2 linked regions of the Hymenobacter tibetensis genome follow. The protein of the gene in region 1 interacts with the protein of each later gene in a pairwise test. Links are inferred from orthologs where the notes say so. Each region holds a gene or a part of one and is shown on either strand. Other genes may lie near its edges.

Region 1 (3,182 bases):
ACAGGTCAGCTCACCAAAGCCGGCGCCCAGGTAAAGCAGATTCGTACCGAATCGAAGGTAACGCTGGATACTTCAGGCGACGTACCGAAAGTGGTAAAAATCGTCCTCACAACGGAAGGAGAAGTGGAGGGCATCTCGCAGGAAGAATTTCAGAAGCAAGCTGAAAATGCCAAGGAGCACTGCCCTATTTCGCAGTTGCTGAGTGCCGTTCCCGAAATGGAGTTGGCCTCGGCTACGCTGAAGTAGCGCACGGTTAGTTGGTAGCTGGCTGTTATGAATTAGTAGCACGGCAACCACTAGCTCCTCACTCCGTTACTGAAAAACCGGCTGCGTCCTGTGCGTTGCCGGTTTTTCGCTTTCTTTGCCTTTTGTTGCGACCACCAAAGCCGCTATGCCCACAGCTTCTACCCGTATCCGTCTTCAACCAGCCAATACCTCGCGCATCCCTTTCTGGGGGCAATTATCCTTTGGGGTACTCTGGGTGGCGTACACGCTGGCACTCATTATCACTGATAGTGGCCTCAACGACATGCACTTTCTGCATTACGTCTTCCTGGTATTTAGTCTGGTATACATTGGGTATGTGCTGGTTCACAATGCCCCGGTTTTCGGTACCCAAAGTTACCTAGAATTCACTCCTGGCTACATCGTCCATAAAAACGGACTGTTTCGGCCCAAGCAAGTATTTGCAGCCGAGTCTATCAATCGGTTGGAAATGGTGCCGCAGCAGGTGCGCGTGCATACCAAAGAAGAAGGCACGTATGCACTCAGCCTGCGTGAAGTGCGCGGGCGCAAGCGCAAGCGCCAACTTCGAGAGCAAGTGCGCAACTTTGCTGCCCAATACCAGATTCCCCTGCAAGACTCGCAGCCGAACTTATAAGAAGTACGTTTATCTGAACTAGAAAGGGCCTCCAATTGGAGGCCCTTTCTAGTTCAGATAAACGTACTTCTTACCCTACACTCTACGTCCTTCAGGAAAAACGAACATGCCAGGTGTTGTCACGCAGAAGCACGCTGCTATTTGCCCGCGAATTTCTTGCGTAGTTCTACAATCTGCCCACGAAAGCCTTTGTCGGAGTCAATTAGGTCTGAAACGGTTTGTACGGAGTGTATCACGGTGCTGTGGTCACGCCCGCCAAAGTGGTGGCCGATGCTCTTAAGCGAGTGACTGGTGTGCTCTTTGGCGAAGTACATGGCCACTTGCCGCGCCGTTACCACTTCCTTCTTACGTGTTTTGGCCTTCAGCAAATCCAGTGGCACGCTGAAGTATTCAGCGCAAGTTTTCTGAATGAAATCAATATTGACTTCCGCTTCCACCTCCTCGATGATGTGCCGGAGGGCCTGCTTGGCCATTTCCAGGTCGATTTCGCGCCGGTTGAGGCTACTTTGTGCCACCAGTGAAATCAGCACCCCTTCTAGCTCACGCACGTTGGTATTAACGGAGTGCGCCAAGTATTCCACCACCTGCGGCGGGATGTCGATGCCATCCTGCTGCATTTTATTTTGAATGATGGCCATGCGCGTTTCGAAGTCGGGGCTTTGCAGATCGGCGGTGAGGCCCCACTTGAAACGGGAAAGAAGCCGGTCTTCCAAGCCCACCAAATCACGCGGAGGCCGGTCGGAAGTCATAACAATCTGCTTGCCGGCTTGGTGCAGGTGGTTGAAGATGTGGAAGAACATCTCCTGCGTTTTGTCTTTGCCCGACAGAAACTGCACATCATCGAGAATCAGAATATCCACCAACAGGTAAAAGTTGGCGAAATCCTGCACCGCATTGGCTCGCAGGCTCTCGATGAACTGATTGGTAAATTTCTCGGCCGACACATACAGCACAAACTTGTCGGAGTTGCTGGCCTTGATGTGGTTGCCGATGGCTTGCACGAGGTGCGTTTTGCCTAAACCTACGCCCCCATAAATCATGAGCGGGTTGAAGCTGGTAGTGCCCGGCTTGTTGGCCACAGCCAACCCTGCCGAGCGCGACAACCGGTTACAATCACCCTCGATGTAGTTCTCGAAGGTGTAACTGCCGTTGAGCTGGGAATGCAGGTAATGGCGGTCAACAGCTTTGCTGGCTTCAAAGGGATTACGCAGCATAGTTTGCGCAACCGGAGCCGCCGCCGCCGCCGCTACATTGCGTGCCGACGACGACATGGGGCCAGCAGCCAGAGCAGCGGCTGGCGTAGCTACTGGCGCGGGCCCCGCCACCTTGCGAGTGGTTGGGAGATTGAGGGTGCGGGGCTGGTTTTGGCTGTTACCCTGGTCCACCACAATGCTGTACTCCAAGCGGCCATCAGGCCCTAATTCCTGATGAATGGCGCGCTTCAGTTCCTCAACGTAATGCTCCTCCAGAAACTCATAAAAGTAGGTGCTCGGCACCTGAATGATGAGTACGTTCCCCTGCAGCGCCACCGGAGCGATGGGTAGAAACCACGTTCGGAAGCTCTGCTCACCAATGGTAGCTTGGATGACGCGAAGGCAGTTGGCCCAGACTGTATGGCAATCCTTCAGCATCAATTAGTTACGACAAAAGCAGCAGGTGCGTGAGTAAATTAGGAGAGGCGCGAACGGGCCTCAGAAAGGCCCGTTTTTTTTAGAGGGAGACAAAAATGTGGAAAAGTCAGGAGAGAAAAAACCGTTTTTTCGCTTGCATTTGTCGAGCTTTTATCAGGCTACCCGCACGGGTACCACAGCAGCAGCAGCTACTGTTGGGCGGCGCGAGCCCCGTTCAAACGTATAGTCGAGCCGGCCCAAATTGATACCAGACCAGCCTACTTGGTTGATGAGGGTTTGGTGGTTGTTGGGTCCCGTTACAACGTCGGGTTTGTCGAGGAAAGTATGGGTGTGGCCGCCCAAAATTAAGTCGATGCCAGGAGCACCAGCAGCTAGCTTGAAGTCGTCGACCTTTGGGCCTTGGTATTTGTAGCCCAAGTGTGAAAGGCAAATAACTAGGTCGCACTTCTCAGGACCGCGCAGTTTGGCTACCATCTCCTTGGCCGTAGCAATAGGGTCGAGGTACTTGGTAGCGCCGAAGTTCTTGTCGGCTACCAAGCCGGCCATTTCGATACCAAGCCCAAACACGCCAATCCGGTGTCCGGCCTTCTCGAATACCTTGTAGGGTTGGAAGCGGCCAGCTAGAATGGTGCCGGTGAAGTCGTAGTTGGCGACCAAGAAGGGAAAAGTAG
Region 2 (3,260 bases), 1.0 Mb from region 1 along the record:
CAAAATCAGGGACGTAATGCTGGTTTTGCCATGCGAGCCCCCAATAACAATGCGTTGCTTGTCTTTGGACGCCTCATAAATGAATTCCGGAAACGAATACACCCGCAACCCCAACTCCTGGGCTCGTAATAGCTCCGGATTGTCGGCCCGGGCGTGCATTCCCACGATAACAGCATCCAGGTCGGCAGTGATTTTTTCGGGAAACCAGCCTTCCGCTACCGGTAATAGCCCAGCGGCCTGCAAGCGGCTTTTGGCGGGCTCGAATATCTCGTCGTCGGAGCCCGTAACGTGGGCCCCGCTTTTGTGCAGGGCCAAGGCCAGATTATGCATGATACTGCCCCCAACAGCAGTTAGGTGGAGGCGTTGGAGGGAAGGAGTGGGCGTAGCGGCCATTCGGGAAAGGGGGTAGGCGGGCGGCAAAGGTAAGGAGGCCGGGACAATGTTCATTCCGGCCAGCCGCCCCTTGCCACTCCCTTACTTCCCGAAGAAAAGAAACCTTTTGCCCCCTTCCTTGATTGTAGGGCCCAGCCGTTAGCTTTGTGCCCCTTTGGAAAATATTAGGTGCGGACCGAAAGAAGCGCGCAAACGAATCCTGCCGGCTCCCAACTGAAAACCGCCCGAACCTGCTTACCTTGTAGTACCTACCTAAGTGATGAATGACCGGATGGATGACCGCTTGAAATTATCAGCCTCGCGTGCTAAAGCCGCTTGGAGCAGCCGCCCTGCGGTAGTTCCGGCGGGTGGGCCAGCGGGCAAGCTGCCGCCACAGGCGTTGGAGCTGGAAGCTGCCGTATTGGGCGCCCTCATGCTCGAAAAAGACGCTCTGACCACTGTAATCGACATTCTCAAAGAGCGAAGTTTCTACAAGGACGGGCATCAGCGCATCTTCAAGGCCATCCTCAACCTCTTCGACAAGTCGGAGCCGATTGACATTCTCACTGTCACGCACGAGCTGCGCGAGATGGGCGAGCTGGAAGCAGCCGGGGGCGCGCACTACGTAGCCAACCTCACCTTCAAGGTGAACTCGGCGGCCAACGTGGAATACCACGCCCGCATCATCACCGAAAACGCCATCAAGCGCGAGCTAATCAACATTGCCAGCACCATCCAGCGCGACGCTTTCGAGGATACCACCGACGTATTCAACCTGCTAGATAGCACCGAACAGGCGCTGTTCGAAGTATCGGAATCCAACATTCGCAAGAATTTCGATGACATGCGCAGCCTGATGGGCAAGGCCATCAAAGAGCTGGAAGAAAAGAAAAATCAGAAGGATGGCCTTACCGGCGTACCGTCCGGCTTCTCGGCCCTGGACCGCGTAACCAGCGGCTGGCAACCCTCTGACCTGGTAATTATTGCGGCGCGGCCCGGCATGGGTAAAACCGCTTTCGTGGTGTCGGCGATGCGCAACGCGGCGGTGGAGTTCAAGAAGCCCGTAGCCATCTTCTCGCTGGAAATGTCGTCGTTGCAGCTCGTAAATCGTTTGATATCGGCGGAGGCCGAGCTGGATTCCGAGAAGATCAAGAAGGGCAACCTAGCCGATTACGAGTGGGCGCAGCTGAACCACAAAATTTCGGCATTGTCGTCGGCGCCCATCTACATTGATGATACGCCAGGCCTGAGTATTCGGGAATTGCGCACCAAGTGCCGCCGCCTGAAAGCGCACCACGATATTTCAATGATCATCATCGACTACTTGCAGTTGATGACGGGCAACACCGATGGTAAGGGCAGTGGCAACCGTGAACAGGAAATTGCTAGCATCTCGCGGGCTCTCAAGGGGATTGCCAAAGAACTGAACGTGCCTGTGTTGGCGCTGTCGCAGTTGTCACGTTCTGTGGAAACCCGGGGTGGCGACAAGAAGCCGCAGCTGAGTGACCTGCGGGAATCGGGCTCTATCGAGCAGGACGCCGACATGGTGGTGTTCCTCTACCGGCCGGAGTACTATAAGATCACCGAAGACGAAATGGGCAACCCAACCCAGGGTACCGGCGAGGTTATTATTGCCAAGCACCGGAACGGTTCGTTGGAAACGGTGCAGCTCAAGTTCATCGGCAAGTTCACCAAGTTTGCCGACCTGGATGGCGTGGGCGGCTTCGGCGACGCGGGCAGCTTCAACACCGGAGCCTTTCCCAGCAGCACCTTTGACGAAGACCCCTCGGCTTTCGCCCCCAACACTATCCGGTTGGGCTCCCGCATCAATAACGACGGTCCGCCGCCTGCGCAGCCCTTCCCCCGTAGCAACTTCGACGACGGTCCGCCGCCGTTTTAAGCTGCGCTTCCAAGCACCGCAACCTGATGCTGATTTCCATTATAGCAGTACCCTACGATTCGGCGTGGAAAAACCGGCGCATGGGCGCTGGACCGCAGCACCTGCTGGACCAAGGAATAGAAACCGTGGTTCAGCAGGCAGGTGGGCAGGTGCGAGTGCAGCAGGTGCAAGCAGAAGATGAATTTCAAACTGAAATTCACACTAGCTTCGGGCTATACCAGCAGGTAGCCAGGCAAACAAAAGAGGCGGTAGACGCGCACCAGTTCCCCTTGGTTCTGGCCGGCAACTGCGGGGTGGCTCTCGGGGTTACGGCTGGGTTGTCAGGGCGAGTAGGCGTGCTATGGTTTGATGCCCACGGCGACTTTCATACGCCGGAAACCAGCCAAAGTGGGTTTCTGGATGGCATGGGCTTGGCCACGCTCACGGGACACTGCTGGAGCACGTTGGCCGCTTCCATTCCTGGGTTTCGCCCAGTGCAACCGACCCACGTAGTGCACGTTGGAGGCCGCGCTTTCGAGCCCGCTGAAGAGGCTGCTTTGCATGCGGCGGGTGTATGCCTAGTAACAGCCGACGCGGTGGAAACCGATACTTTCGAGAAGGCTCTAGCTCGTTTGCAAACACAAGTGGACCAGGTGTATGTGCACATTGATTTGGATGTGCTGGACAAGCGCTACGTAGGCAGTGCCAATTCTTACGCCGTAGAAGGTGGCCTGAAAGTAGAAGCATTGGAAGCTGCACTACTCCAAGTAAAGCGTTTGATGCCCATAGGCGCCGTAACGTTTGCTTCCTACGACCCAAGCGCAGACACTACCAACCAAGTGAGCAAGGCGGCCTTAAGACTAGTTAAAAGCCTATTGTAACTTTCGCGGCCTAGTTATTCTGGCAGTAGGCCTTCCGGTGCTTCAACCGAACGAGAGGCATACTGAATAAAAACGCTAACGATACAAGAAAAGGCGGCACCCATATAAAACAAAAAGCAGTGCCCCAA

What was found.
Region 2: the proteins of dnaA (region 1) and dnaB interact in binary tests that used the Escherichia coli proteins (3 or more experiments, as listed by UniProt). The link is inferred for Hymenobacter tibetensis from one-to-one orthologs.

What each region holds. Positions count from the first base shown.
Region 1 is NZ_CP094669.1:4,392,873-4,396,054, forward strand. What follows is about bases 265-3,125. They hold dnaA (chromosomal replication initiator protein DnaA), read right to left. Parts: upstream 2,512-3,125; coding sequence 1,018-2,511; downstream 265-1,017. Other genes in these bases: MTX78_RS17570 (hypothetical protein), read left to right, coding at 392-880; MTX78_RS17580 (bifunctional metallophosphatase/5'-nucleotidase), read right to left, coding at 2,665-3,125. In the rest of the region: MTX78_RS17565 (OsmC family peroxiredoxin), read left to right, coding at 1-246; more of MTX78_RS17580, read right to left, coding at 3,126-3,182. UniProt on the Escherichia coli protein: Plays an essential in the initiation and regulation of chromosomal replication. Binds in an ATP-dependent fashion to the origin of replication (oriC) to initiate formation of the DNA replication initiation complex once per cell cycle.
Region 2 is NZ_CP094669.1:3,357,083-3,360,342, reverse strand. Bases 24-2,962 are described here. They hold dnaB (replicative DNA helicase), read left to right. Parts: upstream 24-652; coding sequence 653-2,272; downstream 2,273-2,962. Other genes in these bases: MTX78_RS13480 (arginase family protein), read left to right, coding at 2,299-2,962; MTX78_RS13490 (UDP-N-acetylmuramate--L-alanine ligase), read right to left, coding at 24-393. In the rest of the region: more of MTX78_RS13490, read right to left, coding at 1-23; more of MTX78_RS13480, read left to right, coding at 2,963-3,132. UniProt on the Escherichia coli protein: The main replicative DNA helicase, it participates in initiation and elongation during chromosome replication. Travels ahead of the DNA replisome, separating dsDNA into templates for DNA synthesis.